3 regions of the Modestobacter sp. VKM Ac-2983 genome follow, and region 2 is predicted to be linked to each of the others. Evidence: predicted binding sites of a transcription regulator. Region 2 holds the regulator's gene; each other region holds the start of a gene.
What was found. Region 2 encodes LexA, which represses DNA repair genes until DNA is damaged. Its sites were predicted from a motif close to TCGAACANNTGTTCGA; they were not measured.
Positions count from the first base shown of each region.

Region 1 (6,998 bases), on a different contig from region 2:
GCACGACCGTCACGCCCGAGAACGTCGTGATGACCGCGACCCTGGGCTGATCGCGCCCGTCCCGCAGCGGCACCCCCGTCGGAGGCGTTCGGGGGCCGGCCTCAAGCCGGCCCCCGTCCGGCGCGGAGAGGTTCAGGCCACGGTGATGCCGGTCGGGTCGGCGAGCTCTGCGACCGACACGGCGATCCCCTCCCCGGCGAACAGCTCCAGCTCGGCGATCAGACCGGCCACGACGTGCAGGACGACGTGCACGTCCGGGTGCACTGGAGTGCTGCTCCAGGCGTCCACCTGGACGTGGTCGGACCGGTCGACCTCTGAGAGCTGGAGCATGCGAGCCTCCGCCACGGGCGGCCCTTCGCTGAGCAACCGGACCGACGAACACCCGCACCGGCAGCTCGCCGTGACGGCGGCAGTGTCCACCTGGCGCTGCAGCACCGGATCGCCGACGGCGCCGACCAGCCTGTCGAGCAGCCGGCGCTCCGCTGCCGACAGGTCGCGCGGACTCGGGAGCTCCTGCCACACCGGCTCGCCCACGTCCACCGGCACAGCATGGTGCGTAGAGGTCGGCCAGTCGACTGCTCTGGCGCCTCCCCGACCTGCGCGGTCGCGTGAGGTCAGACGTTGAAGCGGAACTCCACGACGTCGCCGTCGGCCATGACGTAGTCCTTGCCCTCGATCCGCACCCAGCCCTTGGACTTGGCCTCGGCCATCGAGCCGGCCTCCATCAGCTGGTCGAAACCGACGACCTCGGCCTTGATGAAGCCGCGCTGGAAGTCGGTGTGGATGACGCCGGCCGCCTCAGGGGCGGTGGCGCCGACCGGGATCGTCCAGGCCCGCGACTCCTTGGGCCCGGCGGTCAGGTAGGTCTGCAGGCCCAGCGTGCGGAACCCGACGGAGGCCAGCTGGTCCAGGCCGGGCTCGTCCTGGCCGATGGAGGCCAGCAGCTCGGCGGCCTCCTCGTCGGGCAGCTCGATCAGTTCGGACTCGGTCTGCGCGTCGAGGAAGATCGCCTCGGCCGGGGCGACCAGCGCCCGCAGCTCGTCGAGCACCTCGGTGTTCGCGAGTTCGTCGGCGTCGACGTTGAAGACGTAGAGGAACGGCTTGGTCGTCAGCAGGGTCAGCTCACGCAGCGGCTCCGGGTCGACACCGGCGGCGAACAGCGTCTTGCCGCTGTCGAGCACCTCCTGCGCGGCGACGGCGGCGTCGTGCAGGACCTTGCGGTCCTTGTCCTTGCGCGACTCCTTCTCCAGCCGCGGGACGGCCTTCTCCAACGTCTGCATGTCGGCGAGGATCAGCTCGGTGTTGATCGTCTCGATGTCGTCGGACGGGGAGACCTTGCCCTCGACGTGCACCACATCAGGGTCGGTGAACACCCGGATCACCTGGCAGATCGCGTCGCTCTCGCGGATGTTGGCCAGGAACTTGTTGCCCAGGCCCTGACCCTCACTGGCGCCGCGCACGATGCCGGCGATGTCCACGAAGGACACCGTGGCCGGGATGATCTTCTGCGAGCCGAAGACCTCGGCCAGCTTCGCCAGCCGCGGGTCGGGCACGCCCACCACGCCGACGTTCGGCTCGATCGTCGCGAACGGGTAGTTCGCGGCGAGCACGTCGTTCTTGGTCAGGGCGTTGAAGAGGGTCGACTTGCCGACGTTGGGCAGGCCGACGATCCCGATGGTGAGACTCACGGGAGACCAGCTTACGGGCCGTTGACGCACTCCCCCGGTGGGCGAGGATGGTCAGATGCCCGAACCCGTCGATCTCGCCGCCGTCCTCAGCACCGTCGACCAGCCGTGGTCGCCCCGCACCGTGGCCGTGTTGAACGACTACGACCTGCGCGTCGTGCACACCCGCGGCGAGTTCACCCGGCACAGCCATCCGGAGACCGACGAGGTGTTCCTCGTCCTCTCCGGCTCGCTCACGATCCGGCTGGACGACGGCGACGTCACCCTCGGCCCGGGGCAGCTGTACGTCGTCCCGAAGGGCACCCCGCACCAGCCGTACAGCCCGAACGGCGCCCAGGTGCTGCTCGTCGAGCCGAGCGCGACGGTCAACACCGGCGACACCCCCAGCGAGCTGACCGCCGAACGCAGAGTTGTCTGAGCGCAGGGTCGTCTGAGCACGCGCTACAGCGGTGGTCCGATGAGGATCTGGGTGTCGTCGGGGCGGTAGGTGCGCCATCGCCCACCCGGACCTCGCTCCACCCGGAAGCCGTGGTGGACCTTGGTGTGGTGCCGTTCGCACAACAACGCTGAGTTCTCGAGGTTGGTCTCGCCGCCGTGCAGCCAGTGGATGACGTGGTGCACGTCGCACCACCAACTCGGGGCGCCGCAGCCGGCGAACACGCAGGACTTGTCCCGCCGTTCCACCGCCTTGCGCAGACCCGGGGTGACCACCCGGTGATCCCGGCCCAGGTCCAGCGGAGCTCCATCGGGGCCCATCACGATCCGGGAGATGCTGCCGTCACACGCCAGGTAGCGGGCCCGCGCCGCGGAGATCGTGGCCCCGAAGCCCATCTTCCCCGCACCGGCACCGGTCGCAGGGTCGACCAGGTCATCGAGGTCGATGCCCACGACCACGTGCGGCTTCACCGTCCGCAGCACCGGCAGGTTCCCCGCCGCCAGCTGGTTGTCACACAGCTGCACGAAGGCATCGCCGTTCTGCTGCGCGCGGGTCCGCTCGTCACCCTTCGGCCGGTCGGCCTGCACGATGGACTCGATCGCCGCCTGCGCCTTCTCCCCACCGGCGGCATCCAGCTCGAAGTGGCCGGTGACGGTGCCATCGGCGTGCTTGACCATCGTCAACCGCCGGCCCTCGGTCGGATCTGGCTCCGGTCCGTCGGGGTCCAGGGCGGTCTTAAAGGCCTGCACCGCGGCGGCCAGCGACTCGTGCGGGGACTCCGTGGCCACCCGCGCCCACACCTGGTCGAAGGCACCCAGGTCGATGCCCTGCTCCTCGGCCTGCGCGACCTCGCGGGGGCCGATCTTCTCCGCCACCACGTTCACCTGCGCCGCGGTGACCCTGCCCTCGGCGAACCCGGCCGCCAAAGCCGGGAAGTGCTCCAGCGCCCGCCCCGACCGCACGACCCGGGACGCCTCCGTCTGCGACAGCCGCGCGTGCCCGATCAACCACGACCGCATCGACTTCAACCCGTCGTACTCCGCAGCCTGCGTGGTCTCCGCGTGCCGCACCGTGCGGGTCAACTCCGCCGATGCACGGTTGACCACCTGCACCAGCAACGCCGTCCGGTCCAGCACGGCGCCGTCCGTCAACCCATGCAGGTCCTCGGCCGCCAGGGCATCGAGAGCCGACTGGAACTCGCTCACAGACACCTCCCGACGCATTCGAACGTGTGTACGAATGATACCGCCGAGGACGCACCCTCACAACGCGAATCCCCAGCTCAGGCGCCTGTCCACAGATGTGCGCAGCCCCTTGACAGAGCGACCGGGAGCCTCGATCAGCCGGCCGAGCCGGGGCCCGCCAGCAGGCCGCGCTCGACCGCGACCAGGACCGCCCGGGTGCGGTCGTCGACCCCGAGCTTGGCGAACACCCGGAGCAGGTGCGTCTTCACCGTCGCCTCACCGATGAACAGCTCCCGTCCGATGTCGGCGTTGGTCAGCCCGCGCGCCACCCCGGACAGCACCTGCAGCTCCCGGGCCGTCGGCGTCTCGAACGCCGGCGCCCGCATCCGGGACACCAGCCGGGCCGCGACCGGTGGCGCCAGCACCGTCTCCCCGCGGGCCGCCGCCCGCACCGCGTCGGCCAGCTGCGGCAACGGCGTGTCCTTGAGCAGGTAGCCGGTCGCCCCGGCCTCGACCGCGCGCACGATGTCGGCGTCGGTGTCGTACGTGGTCAGCACCAGCACCCGCACGCCCGGGTGCGCGGCCGCGATCCGGCCCGTGGCCGTCACGCCGTCCATCCGTGGCATCCGCAGGTCCATCAGGACGACGTCCGGCTCGTGCTCGGCGACCGCCGCGAGCGCCGCCAGCCCGTCGCCGGCCTCGGCCACCACCTCCAGGTCCGGCTGGGCGGCCAGCCAGCCGACCAGCCCGCCACGGACGACGGGGTGGTCGTCCACCACCACGATGCGGGTCATCGCGCCGGCACCCGCACCGTCACCCGGGTGCCCGCACCCGGTGCCGAGACGACCTCGACCCCGCCGCCCACCTGCTCGGCCCGGTCCCGCAGCCCGGCCAGCCCCACCCCGGCCGCCGTCCCCGGCTCGAAGCCCACCCCGTCGTCCTCGACGTGCACCGACACCTGCGCCTCCTCCCCGGTCCCCACCCGGCTGACCCGCAGCACCACCGCACTCGCCGCGGCGTGCCGGCGCACGTTGGCCAGCGCCTCCTGGGCACCGCGCAGCAGCACGATCTCCTCCGCCCGGGTCAGGCCGGCGTCGTCGGCGAGCGCCGCGGTGTCCAGCCGCGTCGCCAGGCCGGTCTCCCGACCGAACCGCTGGGCGAGCCGCGCCAACGCCTCGACCAGCGTCGCCGAGTCCAGCGCCACCGGCGCGAAGGCGGCGACCATCGCCCGGGCCTCGGCCAGGTTCTCCCGGGCCACCTCCTCGATCAGGGCCACCCGCTCCCCCGCCGCGCCCGGGTCGCCGGGCAGCTGCCCGGCGGCGGTCTGGGCCAGGACGACGATGCTCGTGTAGCCCTGCGCCAGGGTGTCGTGCACCTCGCGGGCCCACCGCTCCCGCTCCGCGGCGACGCCCTGCTCGCGGTGCGCCGCGGCGAGCTCGGCGCGGGTCGCCTCCAGCTCCCGGATCAGCAGCGCCCGCTCGCGGCTCTGCTCCAGCACCCGGGTGATCCACAGGCCCATCGCCACGCTGAAGGCCGCCCCGACCAGGGTCTGTCCCGGCCCGGACATCGGCTCGGTGCCCTCCGACCAGTGCACCAGCGGGCCCAGGGTGGCCGCGACCGTCAGTGCGCCGGTCCAGCACAGCCCCGCGATGGCGGACTCCGCCAGGAACCAGACCTGCGGGAACGCCAGGAACATCAGGAAGAGCAGCTCGGGGAACTCCCAGGCCAGCACCCCGACCACCCCGACGAGCACCGTCAGGTAGGCGGTGGCCCGGCGCTGGTCGCGGCTGGTGACGGCGGGCGCGCCGAGCGTCGCGTAGGCCACCAGCAGCACGCCGAGGGCGCTGAGCAGCACCGCCCGGGAGCCGACGTCGCTCAGCAGCGTGTTCAGGACCGCCAGCGTGAGGAACAGCCCGAAGGCGACGTGCAGCACCAGCACGGTGACCCGCCACCCCCGCTCGGACAGCGGCGGTCCGCCGTCGTCCCCACCGGGCGTGGGGACGACGGCGGACCGGATCCGGGAACCGACGGTCACCCGTCGGCCCGGCGCCAGCGGAACGTGCGCACGCACACCATGACGCCGATGATCACCCATGCCACCAGCACCAGGGCAGTCCTGCCGTGCTCCCACCCGCCGGCGACCTCGAACGCGGCCGCCTGCTCGGGCAGGAACGCCGAGCGCATCCCCTGGGTCAGCCACTTCAGCGGGAACACCGCGGCGACCTGCTGCATCCAGCCGGGGAGCTCGGGAAAGGCGAAGAAGACCCCGGAGAAGAACTGCAGCACGATCGCGAACGCCGAGATCGAGGTGGTCAGCGAGCTGGCGCTGCCCGGCAGCGCCGAGACCGCGATGCCGAGCACCGTGCCGGCGAGGGCCCCCAGGGCGGCGACCCAGCCGAACGTCAGCCAGTGCCCCAGGTCCACCGGCAACGGCACGTCGTAGCCATAGCGGGCCACCGGGAGCAGCAACGCCAGCTGCGCCGCCGTCGTCACCAGCACCTGCCCGGCCTTGCCGGCGAAGTACGCCGCGGGCGGGGTGCCCAGCAGCTGCAGCCGCTCCAGCTGGCCTGCCTCGCGTTCGGCGGCGATCGCCGTCCCGACCGCCTGGAAGCTGGTCAGCATGATCCCGGTGGCCGCGATCCCGGCCAGGAAGTACTGCGGGAACGGCACTCCGCCGGGCAGCACGTCACCGCCGAGCACCGAGCCGAAGACGACCATCATCACGACCGGGTAGGCGAAGGAGAACACCACCTGCTGGCGTTCCCGGGCGAACAGCCGCAGCTCCACGCCGACCCGGGCCAGCGCGATGCGGGCGGTCGAGGGCGGGGCCGGGCGGGTGGTGGTCAGGGCGGTCATCGGGGCTCTCCTCCGGCTGTGGCGACGAGGGCGAGGTAGACGTCCTCCAGGTCGGGGCGGGTGACGGTCAGGCCGGGGACCTCGCCGTGCGGGTTCGCGGCGAGCAGGTCGCGCAGGACGGCGGCGGGGGTCTCGGTGGGCACCGCGCGCCAGCCGCCGTCCTCACGCCAGCGCACCGTGGCCTGCCGGCGCAGCGGCACACCGAGCTCGGCCGGCGGGGCGACCTCCACCAGCCGGCCGCCGGCGATGACGCCGACCCGGTCGGCCAGCTCGGCGGCCTCGTCCAGGTAGTGGGTGGTCAGCAGCACCGTCGTCCCGCCGGACCGCAGGTCGCGGACGAGCTGCCAGAACTGCCGCCGGGCCACCGGGTCCATCCCGGTGGTCGGCTCGTCGAGGAAGACCAGCTCCGGCCGGCCCTGCACCCCGAGGGCGACGGCGAGCCGGCGTCGCTGGCCGCCGGAGAGGCGAGCCACCCGGGTGTCGGCCTTCTCCGCCAGGCCGACCGCCGCGAGCAGCTCGTCGGTGGGCCGCGGCGTGGACGTGTAGTGCGCGAAGTGGTCGAGGGTCTCCCGCACGCTGAGCGCCTGGCCGGCGCCCTCGCCCTGGCTGACCACCCCGATCCGGGCCCGCCAGGAGCGGCCGGCGGTGGCCGGGTCCTCCCCCAGCACCTCGACGTCACCGGCGTCGCGACGCCGGACCCCCTCGAGCACTTCGATCGTCGTGGTCTTGCCCGCGCCGTTGGGCCCGAGCAGCGCGAAGCACTCGCCGCGGTGGACCTCCAGGTCCAGCCCGTCGAGGACGGCCTTCCCGCCATAGCTCTTCCGCAGCCCGCGGACC
Region 1 covers NZ_JAPVBK010000001.1:801,166-808,163, reverse strand. The annotation lists gene O2W18_RS03780 (hypothetical protein) at 1-50, shown strand, start outside; gene O2W18_RS03775 (hypothetical protein) at 133-330, opposite strand; gene ychF (redox-regulated ATPase YchF) at 615-1,688, opposite strand; gene O2W18_RS03765 (cupin domain-containing protein) at 1,744-2,103, shown strand; gene O2W18_RS03760 (HNH endonuclease signature motif containing protein) at 2,127-3,326, opposite strand; gene O2W18_RS03755 (response regulator) at 3,461-4,099, opposite strand; gene O2W18_RS03750 (sensor histidine kinase) at 4,096-5,340, opposite strand; gene O2W18_RS03745 (ABC transporter permease) at 5,337-6,161, opposite strand; gene O2W18_RS03740 (ABC transporter ATP-binding protein) at 6,158-6,998, opposite strand, start outside.
Region 1: a site for LexA is predicted at 3,345-3,360, ahead of O2W18_RS03760 (HNH endonuclease signature motif containing protein). Genes of this name have one in related genera too.

Region 2 (6,998 bases):
CGAGGAGGACATGCTGGCGTTGCGCCAGGCGCTCCCCGGGGCGATGTGGGTGTCGGCCCGGACCGGTGAGGGCATCGAGGCGCTCCGCGACGTGATCGCCCAGCGGCTCCCGCACCCGCACATCGACGTCGAGGTCCTCGTGCCCTACGACCGGGGCGACCTGGTCGCCCGGGTGCACCGGGACGGCGAGGTCGTCGAGGAGGCGCACGAGGCGACCGGGACCCGGTTGACCGCGCGTGTCGACGCCGGCCTGGCCGCCCAGCTCGACGGCTTCAGCACACCTGCTGCCGAGGCCTGATCGAGGCTCCACCGCTCCCCGACGCGTGGACGTGTGCGTCGGACCCGTGAGCAGGCTCGTCGGATCACGAGCAGGTCACGGCGCCCCGGTACCGTGAAGCGGTGACCAGGGGAGCGGTGGACCGGCCGGCGGCCACCGGAGGCCGACCGGCTGCACCGGTCATCGGGGTGGGCCGGCCGCCGTGGTGGCTGCTCGTCCTCGCCGCCCTCGTCACCGTCGGGGTGACCGTCAACCTGCTCGGCCGCGGGTGGTTGGAGCGGATGGACCTGCGGGTCTCCGAGGTGACCAGCGTCTGGGCGCTCCGGGACTCCTGGGCCTACTGGCCGATCTGGGTCGTCACCCAGATCGGCGGGCGGGTGACGATCCTCGTCGTCCTGGCCGGCCTGGTCGGCTGGTTGGCCGTGCGGCAACGGACGCTGGTGCCCCTGGTCCGGGTGGTCGTCGCGCTGGCCCTGCTCACCACCGTGGTCTACGCGTTCAAGTGGGGCACCGGTCGCACGGCCCCGGCGTTCCCCGGGTCGTTCTTCCACCTGGACGGGGCCAGCTACCCGTCGGGGCACGTGGCGAACGCCGTCCTGATGTGGGGGGTGGCCCGGTGGCAGGCCGTGGAGTTCGGCCTGCCCCCAGCAGTGCAGCGGGCCACCTGGGTGCTCAGCGTGCTGGGGCCGGTGGCAACAGGTGTGGCCATGGTGGCGCTGGACTTCCACTGGGTCACCGATGCCGTGGTCGGGCTGTCGGTCGGGCTCCTGCTGTTGGGCGTGGTTCACGGACTCGACGCTGTCGGACTGCCACGCTGGGTTCGTGCCAGAGCCGGCCGATCGCAGGCGTAGCCGCGCCCCCCGCCGCAGGGCGGCCGGCGCCGTCCTCGGCGCGCCCGTCGGCCTGCTGGTCGCGTTGGTCCCCGCCGGGTCGGCGGCCGCCGACGACGCTGTCGCCTCCTTCGGCGAGCCGGTCACCCGGTGCGAGATCACCGATCCGCGGCTCCCTGAGCTCTCCGGCCTGGCCAGCGCCGGCGAGGCGATGCTCGCGATGAACGACGGCGGCGACCGCGCCGAGGTGCTCGTGCTCGACGGGGCCTGCACGGTGGGTGAGGTGCGCACCGCGGAGGTCGACCCTTACGACCCCGAGGACCTCGCCCTCGCCGCGGACGGCACCATCTGGTTGGCCGACATCGGGGACAACGCGCAGAGTCGCGAGACGGTCGCGCTGATCGGCCTCCGTCCCGACGGGACCACCGTGCTGAGCAGGTTGACCTACCCCGACGGCCCGCACGACGCGGAGGCGCTGCTGCTCGCGCCCGACGGCACCCCGTACCTGGTGACCAAGGAGGTGCTCGGCGCCAGCTCGGTGTACCGGCCCGATGCGCCCCTCGCCGACGGGGCCACCGTGCCGATGAGCAAGGTGGCCGGGCTCGGGTTCACGTTGACCGGCACGCCGGGCGGTCCCGTGGGCCGGGCCGGACAGTTGCTGGTCACCGGTGGCGCGGTGTCGGCCGACGGCTCACGGATCGCCCTGCGCACCTACACCGACGCCTACGTCTGGCCGCTGAGCGGTTCGGACGTCGCCGGGGCGTTGGCCGGCCCCCCGGTGCGCGTGCCGCTGCCGGAGGCCCCGCAGGGCGAGGCCATCGCCTTCGCGGCCAACGACCGGGACCTGCTCGTCGCCGGGGAGGGGCTGCCCGGGGCGGTGACCCTGGTGCCGGCCGCCGGTGACCTGGCGGCGCCGCCACCGGCGGCGGCCACCGAGGCCGCTGCCGGGTCGCTGGCGACGGCCGGTGGGGTGGCCCCGCTCACCGCCGGCGTCATCGCCGCAGTCGCGGCCACCGTGCTGGTGTGGATCGGCGGCAAGATCCGGCGGCGCCCGGCCTGATCAGCGTCTGGCTCGCTCACCAGCCGGATCGCATGACGACTCGGCCGGATGACGAGCCGAGTTCGATGAGCGCCGGGCCGCACGGCGAGCCCGGCGCCCCGGTAGAACTCAGACCCGGCGCAGCACGGTGACGACCCGGCCGAGGACCGTGGCGTCATCGCCCGGGATCGGCTCGTACGCGGCGTTGTGTGGCAGCAGCCACACGTGCCCGTCGCGCCGCTTGTAGGTCTTCACCGTTGCCTCGCCGTCGATCATCGCGGCGACGATCTCGCCGTTCTCCGCGGTCGGCTGCTGCCGGACGACGACCCAGTCGCCGTCACAGATCGCCGCATCGACCATCGAGTCACCCGCCACCTTCAGCATGAAGAGGGTGCCGTCGCCGACCAGTTCCCGGGGGAGCGGGAAGACGTCCTCGACGGCCTGCTCGGCCAGCACCGGACCACCGGCGGCGATCCGCCCGACGAGGGGCACGTAGGTGGGTCGGGGAGCCGAGGCGTCGTCGACACCGCTGCCCGCTCCGGATCCGGCCAGTGCTGCGGCGGCGTCGTTCGTCGCCGTGGCGGTGCTGTCGCCGGGCAGGCGCACGTCGAGGGCGCGGGGTCGGTTCGGGTCACGGCGCAGCCACCCCTTGCGCTGCAGCACCGACAGCTGGTGGGCCACCGACGAGGCGGAGGAGAGGCCGACCGCCTCCCCGATCTCACGCACCGAGGGCGGGTAGCCACGGCGCTCGATGGAGTCACGGATGACCTCGAGCACCCGCCGCTGCCGCTGGGTCAGACCGTCGCCGTCCGCGGCCCGGTCGGGGAACTCCCGCACCGCGGCTCCCGCCCCCGCGACGGTCGTCGGTGCTGCGCCGTCGGCGGGTGCCGAGTCGGCGGCTCCACGCCGCGAAGGGCTCTTGCCGCCGCGCGCCTTCGGGCCGTCGACCGCCATGTGTCCTCCTCGTCCGGCTGCCTGGGCAGCAGTTCCCGGTGGCGCCCTGCCGTGCCGACAGCCGTGTCACCACGGCGAGCCGGACCGTGGACGCCGTCCTCGATCGCCTCGGAACCGTATCGCCTCGGACGCTCGTGTTCAAACAGGTGTTCGAAGAAGTCGTCGTGTCGGCGTGTTCCTGTCGGGGGTGTGCGGTAGACATCGCACACACGTTCGAATCGAACGTGCGTTCGATGAGCCCGGTACCGAGACACCTGGAGCACCCCGATGGCCATCCCGCAGCTCGAGCGCCCCGTCGCCACCCCGGCCTCGTTGGCGGTCGTGCTCCCGTTCCCGGGGGCTGGTCAGGTGGCGCCCTCGCCCCGCCCGCCGGTGCAGGGTCCGCCCGTGCGGCTGTCGCGGGCGCCTCGCCCGGCACTGCCGGTGGTGCTCCGGCGTGACGTCGGGCGCGCCGAGGCGCGTGCGGGCCGCCGGGTCGGTGTCGTGGACGGTGGCTCGGCCGGTCGCGGCGGTCGCGTGCGGCAGGCAGGCGGCGGGGTGTCGGTGGGTTGGGGTGACCCGGCACCGCTGCGCCTGACCCGGCGCGGGCGGCGGGTGATCGCCGGGCTGTCCATCGCCTTCGGGGTGTCCGTCGCCGCGGCGACGATCGCGATCGAGTCCGGCGGCGCCGGAGGGGGCCTGGAGCTGGCCGGCTCGGCGACGATCGTCGTCCGGTCCGGGGACACCCTGTGGTCCATCGCCGGTGAGATCGCCCCGGAGGAGGACCGGCGCGCCGTCGTCGACGCGCTCCTCGACGTGAACGGCCTCTCCGACGTCGACCTCGTCCCCGGCCAGGTGCTCGAGCTGCCCTGATCGGGCTGCGTGGTGCAGGTGTGCACCACGGCGGGTGGTGAGGGTGGCGGCCGCCCGTCGTCCCTGAGTGCTCCGGCTCGGCCGCCTCCAGGGCGCCCGTGCCTTGGTGGGGCAGGGCTGTTCCGGCGGCGATGGCTGTGGCGAGAGGGGTCCCGAGGGGCGTCCGGGGCAGTTGCGGAAGACGACACGCACCCCGGGGCTTGCACACCTGTGGGGGTGGTCGTACGGTTCCACCACAACATCTAGTAGTTACAGAGCTGTAAGCCCCATCCACAGCCGTTCCACACGTTCTCCCCGGCGCATCCACCGGATGTCCCCGGCGCAGTCCACAGCACGGCCATCGGGTCGGGGTCCGGTCACGGTGTCACGTCGCCGCGACGAGAGCCCTCGCGACACCTCGGGAAGGAGGAGATCGGGATGCGCTGCCCCTTCTGCCACAACCCCGACAGTCGGGTGATCGACTCCCGGGAGACCGACGAGGGAGCGACCACCCGCCGTCGACGCTCCTGCCCGGGATGTGGGCGCCGCTTCACCACCGTGGAGGAGGCCGTCCTCGCCGTCGTCAAGCGCAGCGGCGTCAGCGAGCCCTTCGCCCGGGGGAAGGTCGTCGCCGGTGTGCGGCGGGCCTGTCAGGGACGTCCCGTGGACGAGGACCAACTGGCGTTGCTGGCCCAGCAGGTCGAGGACGCGGTGCGGGCCACCGGCTGCGCCGAGATCCCCAGCAACGAGGTCGGTCTCGCCATCCTCGGACCGCTGCGCGACCTCGACGAGGTGGCCTACCTGCGCTTCGCCAGCGTCTACCGCAGCTTCTCCTCGGTCGCCGACTTCGAGAAGGAGATCGCCGAGCTCCGCGCCGCACCGGCCCGGGGTTCCGTCAGTGCCGGCGACGGACCGCTCGCCGAGCGAGGCGCCGTCGGTGAGGACCAGGAGATGCCTGCGGGCGGGAGCCCCCGCCGGCGGGCCGCCGAGCGTCCGCGGCCGGCCGACACCGGCAACGCCGCCGGCCCGTGAGAACTGTCCGACCCCTCCGCTAGACAGGTCTCGACGAGGAGACCGCACCACCCGGCTCCGGCACCCGCCGGCTTCCCCAGCCGCTCCGCCCGCACCACCGCACCAGTCCGACCCAGGGAGCCCTCGCACGATGACCGAGACAGCCGACCGCCTCACCACCAGCCGGAACCGCCGCACTCCCAAGGCCCCCAGTCGGGGGAAGGGCCTCAAGGTCAAGCGCGTGTTCACCACTGCGGGTGTGCACCCCTACGACGAGGTCGTGTGGGAGCGCCGCGACGTCGTCATGACCAACTGGCGGGACGGCTCGATCAACTTCGAGCAGCGCGGGGTCGAGTTCCCGGCCGAGTGGAGCATCAACGCCACCAACATCGTCACCACCAAGTACTTCCGTGGCGCGGTCGGCAGCCCCCAGCGCGAGACGAGCCTGCGCCAGCTCATCGACCGGGTCGTCCTGACCTACGGCGCGGCCGGCCGCGAGCACGAATACTTCGCCAGCGAGGGCGACGCCGAGCTCTTCGAGCACGAGCTGACCTGGATGTTGCTGCACCAGGTGTTCAGCTTCAACTCGCCGGTCTGGTTCAACGTGGGCACGGCCTCTCCGCAGCAGGTCAGCGCCTGCTTCATCCTGGCCGTCGACGACACGATGGACTCGATCCTGAACTGGTACCGGGAAGAAGGCCTGATCTTCAAGGGCGGCTCCGGCGCCGGCCTGAACCTCTCCCGCATCCGCTCCTCCAAGGAGCTGCTCTCCTCCGGTGGCACCGCGTCCGGGCCGGTCTCCTTCATGCGCGGGGCCGATGCCTCGGCCGGCACCATCAAGTCCGGTGGCGCCACCCGCCGCGCGGCGAAGATGGTCGTCCTCGACATCGACCACCCCGACATCGAGGAGTTCATCGACACCAAGGCGCGCGAGGAGGACAAGATCCGCGCGCTGCGGGACGCCGGGTACGACATGGACCTCGGTGGCCGGGACATCACCAGCGTCCAGTACCAGAACGCCAACAACTCCGTCCGGGTCAACGACGAGTTCATGCGCGCGGTCGAGGAGGGCACCGAGTTCGGGCTGCGGGCCCGTGAGGACAACCGGGTCATCGAGACCGTCGACGCCCGTGAGCTCTTCGGCAAGGTCACCAAGGCGGCCTGGGAGTGCGCCGACCCGGGCATCCAGTACGACGACACCATCAACGACTGGCACACCAACCCCGAGACGGGGCGGATCAACGCCTCGAACCCGTGCTCGGAGTACATGAGCCTGGACAACAGCTCGTGCAACCTGGCGTCGCTGAACCTCATGAAGTTCCTCAAGGACGACGGCACGTTCGACTCCAAGAACTTCGTGAAGTCCGTCGAGCTGATCATCACCGCGATGGACATCTCGATCTGCTTCGCCGACTTCCCGACCGCCCCGATCGGCGAGACCACCCGCGCCTACCGTCAGCTGGGCATCGGCTACGCCAACCTCGGCGCGATGCTCATGGCGACCGGCCACGCCTACGACTCCCGCGGCGGGCAGTCCCTGGCCGCCGCCATCACCTCGCTGATGACCGGCACCGCCTACCGTCGCTCGGCCGAGCTGGCCGGGGTCGTCGGCGCCTATGAGGGCTACGCCCGCAACGCCGACGCCCACGCCCGGGTCATGCGCAAGCACGCTGCCGCCAACGACGCGATCCGCCCGGTCGGGGCCGACGACGCCGACGTGCTCAAGGCCGCGACCGCCGAGTGGCAGGAGTGCCTGACCATCGGCACCGAGAACGGCTGGCGCAACGCGCAGGCCTCGGTGCTGGCCCCCACCGGCACGATCGGCTTCATGATGGACTGCGACACGACCGGCATCGAGCCGGACTTCTCGCTGGTCAAGTTCAAGAAGCTGGTCGGCGGCGGCTCGATGCAGATCGTCAACCAGACGGTCCCGCGGGCGCTGAAGAGCCTGGGCTACCAGGAGGAGCAGGTCGAGGCGATCGTCGAGTACATCGCCGAGCACGGCCACGTCGTCGACGCCCCGAGCCTGCGCCCGGAGCACTACGAGGTGTTCGAC
Region 2 covers NZ_JAPVBK010000007.1:61,551-68,548, forward strand. The annotation lists gene hflX (GTPase HflX) at 1-298, shown strand, start outside; gene O2W18_RS21360 (phosphatase PAP2 family protein) at 400-1,128, shown strand; gene O2W18_RS21365 (hypothetical protein) at 1,100-2,167, shown strand; gene lexA (transcriptional repressor LexA) at 2,276-3,100, opposite strand; gene O2W18_RS21375 (LysM peptidoglycan-binding domain-containing protein) at 3,368-3,952, shown strand; gene nrdR (transcriptional regulator NrdR) at 4,370-4,963, shown strand; gene O2W18_RS21385 (vitamin B12-dependent ribonucleotide reductase) at 5,094-6,998, shown strand, end outside.

Region 3 (6,998 bases), on a different contig from region 2:
GGGCTTGAACGCACGCTTCGAGGCCTGGGGGACCACGCCCTCCGGCGCCCAGGGGGCGGGCTCGGGGAGTGCGGGGAGCCCGAGGGCCTCGAGCGCGGTGAGCACCGGCTCGTCGTCGGTGCGGTCGGTGAAGTCCCGGGACAGCTCCCGGAACACCTCGCGGCCGTCCGGGGCCACGGCGACGACGACCGGCCGGAAGATCGACGCCTCGGTGTCCCAGGCGTCCAGCGGCTGGGCGAGCCGGGTGCCGTCGGGGTCGCTGGCCCACCGGAAGGGCAGGTGCCAGGTGTGGTCCATGGCGAGTTGGACCTCGGGCGGGTCGACCGAGGCGAGCACCACCTCGGCGCCGGCGGCGGTGATGCGGGGCAGGGACTGGGCCAGACGGACCGCCTGGGCGCAGCAGTAGGGCTACCAGTCGCCGCGCAGGCCGATGAAGAGGAGGGCGGCGCGCTCGTCGGTGCGCAGGGCGAGGAGGTCGCTGGTGGTCATCACCCCACGCTAGGTGCGCGGGAGGTGGGCCGCCGGTCGACCGCGGCCGAGGGCAGGGTGCGCCCGCGCCACCGCAGCGAGCCCTTCCGGTGACCGGCCACCGAGCGGGCGACCAGCACGTCGAGCAGGACGATCGACACCGGGTGGGCCAGGGCGTCCGGCCAGACCCGGCCACCGGTGCGTGTCGCGACCACGGCCCGGTTCGCCACCCCTGCGGCGTAGCCGACCAGCCCAGCGCGGGAGCCGGTCAGGGCGGCCAGCGGCGGCAGCAGCCAGACGGCGCTGAGCCCGGCCGCCACCCCGGCGGCTGCGGCCGGGTGACCGCCGACCGCCGACCACAGCGACTTCGTGTAGCCGTCCCGGACGCCGGTCCAGCCGTCGTACATCCGGCAGGCGGCCAGCGTCGAACCGTCGACGACGACGCCACGGCCCCCGGCGGCCTTGACCGCACGCAGCAGTGCGACGTCCTCGATCACCTCGCCGCGCACGGCCGCGTGCCCGCCGGCCCGGTCGTAGGCGGCCCGGCGGACGACCAGGAACTGGCCGTTGGCCGCCGCCAGCGACGGCCGCGGCGACCGCTCGGCCAGCCGCAGCGGCAGCAGGGTGGCCCACAGCCACTGCTGCAGTGGCTGGACCAGGCGCTCGGCCGCGCTGCCGGTGAGCTGCCGCGGCCAGGGGGAGACCAGGTCGAGTGCGGACTCGTCGAGCACGGCGACCGCCGAGGCGATCGCGTCGGGCATCAGCCGGACGTCGGCGTCCAGGAACACCAGGACGTCGTCGGGGGCGGCCCCGTCGAGGGCGTCGGCGCCCTGGGCGCAGGCGTTCGGCTTGCCCAGCCAGCCCGGCCCGGGTGGCGTCGCGGGCAGCAGGGTGACCCGGTCGTCGCCGACCGCCGTGACCCGGTCGGCGGTGCCGTCGGTGGAGCCGTCGTCGACGACCACGACCTGCAGGTGCGGCACCCCGCGCTGGTCGAGCACGGCGGCCAGGCAGCCGGTGATCTGGTGGGCCTCGTCGCGCGCCGGGACGACCACGGTCACCCGGCGGGAGACCGGCCGAGGCACGGCCGGCGGCCGGCGGAGGAGCCGGCTGTTCAGCGCGGCGTGGACCGCGGCCGCCACCGAGAGCCCGGCGCACACCCGCAGCAGCCTGCGCCAGGCAGCGGTCATCGCCGTCGCCGCCGCTCCTGGACGGCCAGCGCGGCGAGCACCGGCAGCGCCAGGACGACGCCCCAGACCGCGGACCCCGGCAGCCCGAGCCAGCCGGCGTGCGCGAGCGCCCCGCCCAGCACCATCCAGCCGAGGGTCAGCAGCGGAGCGGTGTCCCCGATCCGGGGTGGCCGGCTGGTGCGTTCGACGAGGAGGTCGAGCAGGGTCATCAGCACCAGGCCGGCCAGCAGCCACCCGGCGAGGTTGGTGAGCGGGACGGTGGAGATGCCCGGCAGGCCCGGCTCGGGGTGGGCCCAGCGCCAGTAGCCGGCCTGCACCAGTTGCGGGTCGAGCACCACGTCCCAGGCGGCGAAGACGTAGGCCGCCACCGCCACCCGGGCGGCCCGGCGTAGGGGGGCGCGCACCCGCGAGGTCAGCCGGGCGGCGAGCACCCAGCTCGGCCACGCCATCATCAGCCAGGCCAGCGGCACCAGGAAGGGCACCCCGAGCAGGGTCGGGCCCAGCGTGTCGCTGTAGACGTACTCGCCGTACGGGAACCCCGTGCTCAGCCCCAGGGCCTCGAACAGCACCGCGACGACGCCGACGAGGACGAGCAGCGCGGCACCGGTGCGGGCACCGCGGCTGACCGTGGCGTGGCTGACCGAGACCGCCGACCCCAGCAGGACGATCGCCCAGCTGACCGTGTCGCGAGCGGCTCCGCTGCTGAGCGGGTAGGCGATCGCGGTGCCCAGCAGCGCGACGGTGAGCGCGAGGGGCAGCCAGGGGAGCGGGGCCGGGTCGGTGCCCGGCCGGCGGGTGGTGAGCGCACCGGTCACCCTGCCGTCCTCCGGGGCAGCCGGCGGGTGACCTCCGCCCGCAACCGGGCACGCAGCCGAGCCGTCGGCCGGCGGTCGGCGAGCACCACCCGGGCCGCGGTGCGCCCGGAGTTGCCCGAGACCCCGCCACCGGGGTGCGTGGAGGCGCCGGTGAGGTACAGCCCGCCCAGCCCCGGCACCCGGTGGCCGGACAGTGCCGGTGTCGGCCGGAAACCGAACATGCTGGCCAGGCTCATCTCCACGTGCATGACGTTGCCACGGAGGAGGGACAGTTCCTGCTCCAGCTTCAACGGAGTCTGAACGTACAGCCGCTGTACCGAGTCGGCGAAGCCGGGTGCGTAGCGGTCGACCGCGGCGATCAGCTGCTGGGCGGCCCGGTCGGCGATCTCGTCCCAGTCCGACCCGTCGGCGAGCTCGTACGGGTACCACTGGCCCCAGATCGTGACCACGTGCTGGCCGGCCGGGGCCAGGGTCGGGTCGCTCGCGGAGAACGACATGGCCAGCGGCACCGGCTCCCGGGGCAGCTCCCCGGCCAGCCAGTCGCCGTGCGCCCGGGCCAGCTGGGCCCGGTCGGTGCAGAGCAGCTGCAGCCCCTGCAGCGCCTCCGCGCCTGCGCCGGGGTAGTTCGGCAGGGCGTCGGTCTGCGCGCGCAGCACCAAGCCGAAGCCGTTGCCCAGCGGCGGGTCGGCCTCGGCCAGCGCGGGCGGGGCGTCGTCGCCGGCCAGCGCCTTGGTGGCCAGCACGTGGCAGGCGGCGACGACCACGGGTGCGGAGATCCGCCGTCCGGAGACCGTCTGCACCCCGGTGACCCGCCGGTCGTCGGGTGGCCCGTCGACGAGCAGGCGGGCCGCGCCGTCCCCGAGGGTGACCCGGCCGCCGTCACTGGACAGCCGCGCCGCCAGCGCCTGGGTGAGCCCGCCCGACCCGCCGACCGGGTGGCCGGGCGGGACGTCGTGCAGCAGCGCGACCCAGCCGACCATCGCGGCCGTGCCGGGCTCGGACATGGGCGGGCCGGACTGGGCGCCGAACCAGGCCAGGGCCGCCTTGAGCCGCTCGCTGGTGAACCAGCGGTCGAGCAGGGCGTCCCCGGAGCCGAGGAAGTCGGTGGCGATCTCCCCGCCCGGGGTGCGGGGCTGGCCGCGCCGGGGGGCGCCGACCGGCCACAGGTGCCGGACCAGCCGGGTCATCGCCGGCCGGTCGCCGAAGGCCTTGACGACGGCGGCGCTGCGCGGGCCCCAGACCTCGACGAACCGGCGGTAGGCCGCGGCGTCGGCGTCCCCGCAGGCGGCGGCGATGGAGGCGCAGGTGGCGTCGAGGTCGACGGAGAAGACCAGGGGCCTCCCGTCGGGGCCGGGGTCGCCGGGCGCCGGTGCCGGTGCGAAGCCCCAGGGGTCGCAGTCGACGTAGCGCAGGCCGAAGCGGTCGAGCTCCAGCTCCTCGACGACCCCGCTGTGCCGGATGATCACGTGCGCGCTGGACCCGCGGTCGACCCGGACGCCGGGCCAGCGCTCCACGGTGGAGACGGCGCCGCCGAGGACCTCGTCGGACTCCACCACCTCCACGCGCAGTCCGGCGCGGGCGAGGTGACAGGCGGCGACCAGGCCGTTGTGCCCGGAGCCGATGACGACGACGTCGGCGGTGCTGTCGACGGTGATCAGCCCTTCCCGGTCGGGGGGACCAGGGGCAGCCGCGCGCCCAGGATCGCGAAGGGGCGGGCGTCGCCGGGGAAGTGGTAGCCGCGGGCCAGGTCGACGAACCCGTCGGCGTGGTAGAGCCGGAATGCCTTGGTGTCGGTGTCCGGGGTGCTCAGCAGGGCGGCCGGGTGGGGGAGGTCGGCCAGCAGCGCGTGCAGCAGCTGCCGGCCCAGGCCCTGGCTCTGCCGGTCGGGGTGCACGTGCAGCTCGCACACCTCGAACGCGCCGGGCAGCCACTGCTTCGCCGTCCGCCGGTCCAGGGCGTTGCGGACCTGGTCGTGCCACCACTGGCCGGGGGCGACGACGTAGCCGTAGCCGAAGCCGACCAGCTGCTCGCCGACCGTGCCGTCGCCCCGGGGGGCCTCGACGAAGGCGCCCACCGCGCGGAAGCCCTCCCGCTCGGTGTGCTGGACGGCGTAGCCGTAGCGCCCGGCGACGACGGAGTCGCCGTAGCCCATCGCCGCCCCGTAGATCGCCAGTGCCTCGTGCAGGTGCTCGCGCATCCAGCCGGCGGGCAGTTCGGTGACCCGGGCCGCGGGTGTGGTGCCGGTCATCGGGTGGTCTCCTCGTCGGCGGCGGCCGGAGACGGCCCCGGGCCGACCTCCGCGGGGGTGCCGCCGGTGAGCTGCAGGAGCTCGTCGTAGCTGGTGGGGAAGACGGTGTGCGGGTGCCCGGCGGCCGCCCACACCCGAGGGTGCCGGGCGAGCTCCACGTCGACCAGCGTGCCGATCGGCTCTGGGTGCCCCACCGGCGCCACCCCGCCGATCGCCTGGCCGGTGTGCCGGCGGACGAACTCCGGGGTGGCCCGGGTGATCCGCGGGACGCCGAGCAGGTCGGCGACCAGCGCCTCGTCGACCCGGTGCGCGCCGCTGGTGAGCACCAGCAGCGGGACGTCGCCGGCGTCGAACACCAGGCTGTTGGCGATCGCACCGACCTCGACGCCGAGCTGGGCGGCCGCAGCGGCGGCCGTGCGGGCGCTGTCGGGCAGTACGCGCACCCCACCGGCGACGCCGGAGGCGCGCAGCACCTGCTCGACCTCGGCGACCCGTGGGTGCGGGGTCTCCGCAGCGGTCATGCCCGCGATCCTCCCACCGGTCCCGGGACCGTGCGCCACCCGGGACCTGGGCCGATGCCGACGGTCGGCGGGGCGTCGTCCGGGGGATGCCCGCCGACCTCGAGCGGAGGTCGAGGGTCGTGCGAGGCCGCTGAGTGCAGCCGCTGTAACGACACGGAGGTCGACACGCGCGTCCGGCTTGACCGCTCCGGCCCGCTCCGGTCTACTCATCGGTGTTCGAACACCTGTTCGAACACCGGCGACCCGTTCGCCGGCCCGGGCCGTCACGTCCTCCGACGTGCGCTTCCCCGCCGGGCCGGGGGGCGGGCGGCCGGTGGGTGGCGAAGAGTTGCGGAGTCTGTCATGAGCCGAGTGCTCGCCGGGGCCGGTGGCCGGGCCGGTGAAGAGGTGCAGGTCGAGCAGGGGTCGTCGGGGCCGGCCGAGTTCTGGCGAGGGCAGACCCGGTACGTGGTGGGGGAGCTGCTCGACTCGTGGGTGGAGACCGACCCGTGGTGGCAGGCCGACGCCGCCGGACGGGGTGGGGCGTCGGCCGAGCTGGTCGCCACCCGGCAGGTCTGGCGGGTCGAGGCGGTCCGCGCAGGCCGGTCCCGGATGAGCTTCGCCGGGGTCTTCGACCTGTCCTGGGAGCCGACGGGCAACCAGTGGCTGCTCGTCCGGGTGCACGACTGATGGGCGCCGCCCGGGCCCTCCCGGCCGCCGCCGACGGGCAGCTCCCGTTGCTCCCGCCGCTGCCCGCGGCCGCCGCCCAGCTGCTCGGTCAGGCCCATCGCGGTCTGGCCGAGGCCGCAGGCAGCCCCGACGCGGCCTGGCGGTACGCGACCGCACACCTGGCCGCGCTGCGGGCCGCGGCGGCCGTGCTTGCCGCCCGCACCCAGCCCGAGGCCGGGCGGCGCCGTCCGCGCAGCGCCTGGGTGCTGATCGGTCAGGTCGCCCCCGAGCTGGGGGAGTGGGCGGCCTTCTTCGCCGCCGGGGCGGCCAAGCGCGCCGCCGCCGAGGCGGGGCTCTCGCACGCGGTCACCGCACGGGAGGCCGACGACCTGGTCCGGGACGTCGGCACGTTCCTCGGCGTCGTGGAGGCCACGATCAGCCGCCCGGTGCCACCAGCACCCGCACGTCTGCGCGCGGTCGACCCCGGCTCGCGTCGGCGCGGTCCGGGTCATCCCGGTCCCGGCTCCACCTCGTGAGCGACCCCTTCGTCCACCTGCACGTCGCGTCGGGGTACTCGATGCGGCACGGCGCCAACCACCCGGCCGACCTGGTCGCCCGCGCGGCCGAGCACGGCATGGGGGCCCTGGCCCTGACCGACCGCGACGGGCTGTACGGCGCGGTCAAGTTCGCGCTGGCCTGCCGGTCGGCGGGCATCCGGCCGCTGTTCGGCGTCGACCTCGCGGTCGACCCGATCGTCGGCGGCGAGCCGGGGGACCAGACCCCCGGGCGGATCACCGCTGCGGCCCGGCACCGGGCCGCCCACCCCGTCGGCCGCCGCGCCCCGGCGCGCGGCGGGGCCAGCGTCGACTCCCGGCTGCCCCGGGCCACCTTCCTCGCCCGCGACGGCGCCGGCTGGCGGTCGCTGTGCCGGCTGACCAGCGCCACCCACCTCGGCGGCACCCGCGGTGAACCGGTCAGCTCGCTGACGCTGGCCGGTGCGCACTCGACCGGGCTGCTGGCGGTGCTGGGGCCGGGGTCCTCGGTCGGCCGTGCGCTGGCCGCCGGCCGGGCCGACCTGGCCCGGGCCCGGCTGGACACCTGGCGTGCGGTG
Region 3 covers NZ_JAPVBK010000005.1:47,914-54,911, forward strand. The annotation lists partial or broken gene O2W18_RS19010 (peroxiredoxin family protein) at 1-396, opposite strand, end outside; gene O2W18_RS19015 (glycosyltransferase) at 489-1,655, opposite strand; gene O2W18_RS19020 (carotenoid biosynthesis protein) at 1,652-2,470, opposite strand; gene O2W18_RS19025 (phytoene desaturase family protein) at 2,467-4,128, opposite strand; gene O2W18_RS19030 (GNAT family N-acetyltransferase) at 4,125-4,718, opposite strand; gene O2W18_RS19035 (YbaK/EbsC family protein) at 4,715-5,239, opposite strand; gene O2W18_RS19040 (DUF6504 family protein) at 5,582-5,908, shown strand; gene O2W18_RS19045 (SAV_6107 family HEPN domain-containing protein) at 5,908-6,423, shown strand; gene O2W18_RS19050 (DNA polymerase III subunit alpha) at 6,420-6,998, shown strand, end outside.
Region 3: a site for LexA is predicted at 5,456-5,471, ahead of O2W18_RS19040 (DUF6504 family protein). Genes of this name have one in related genera too.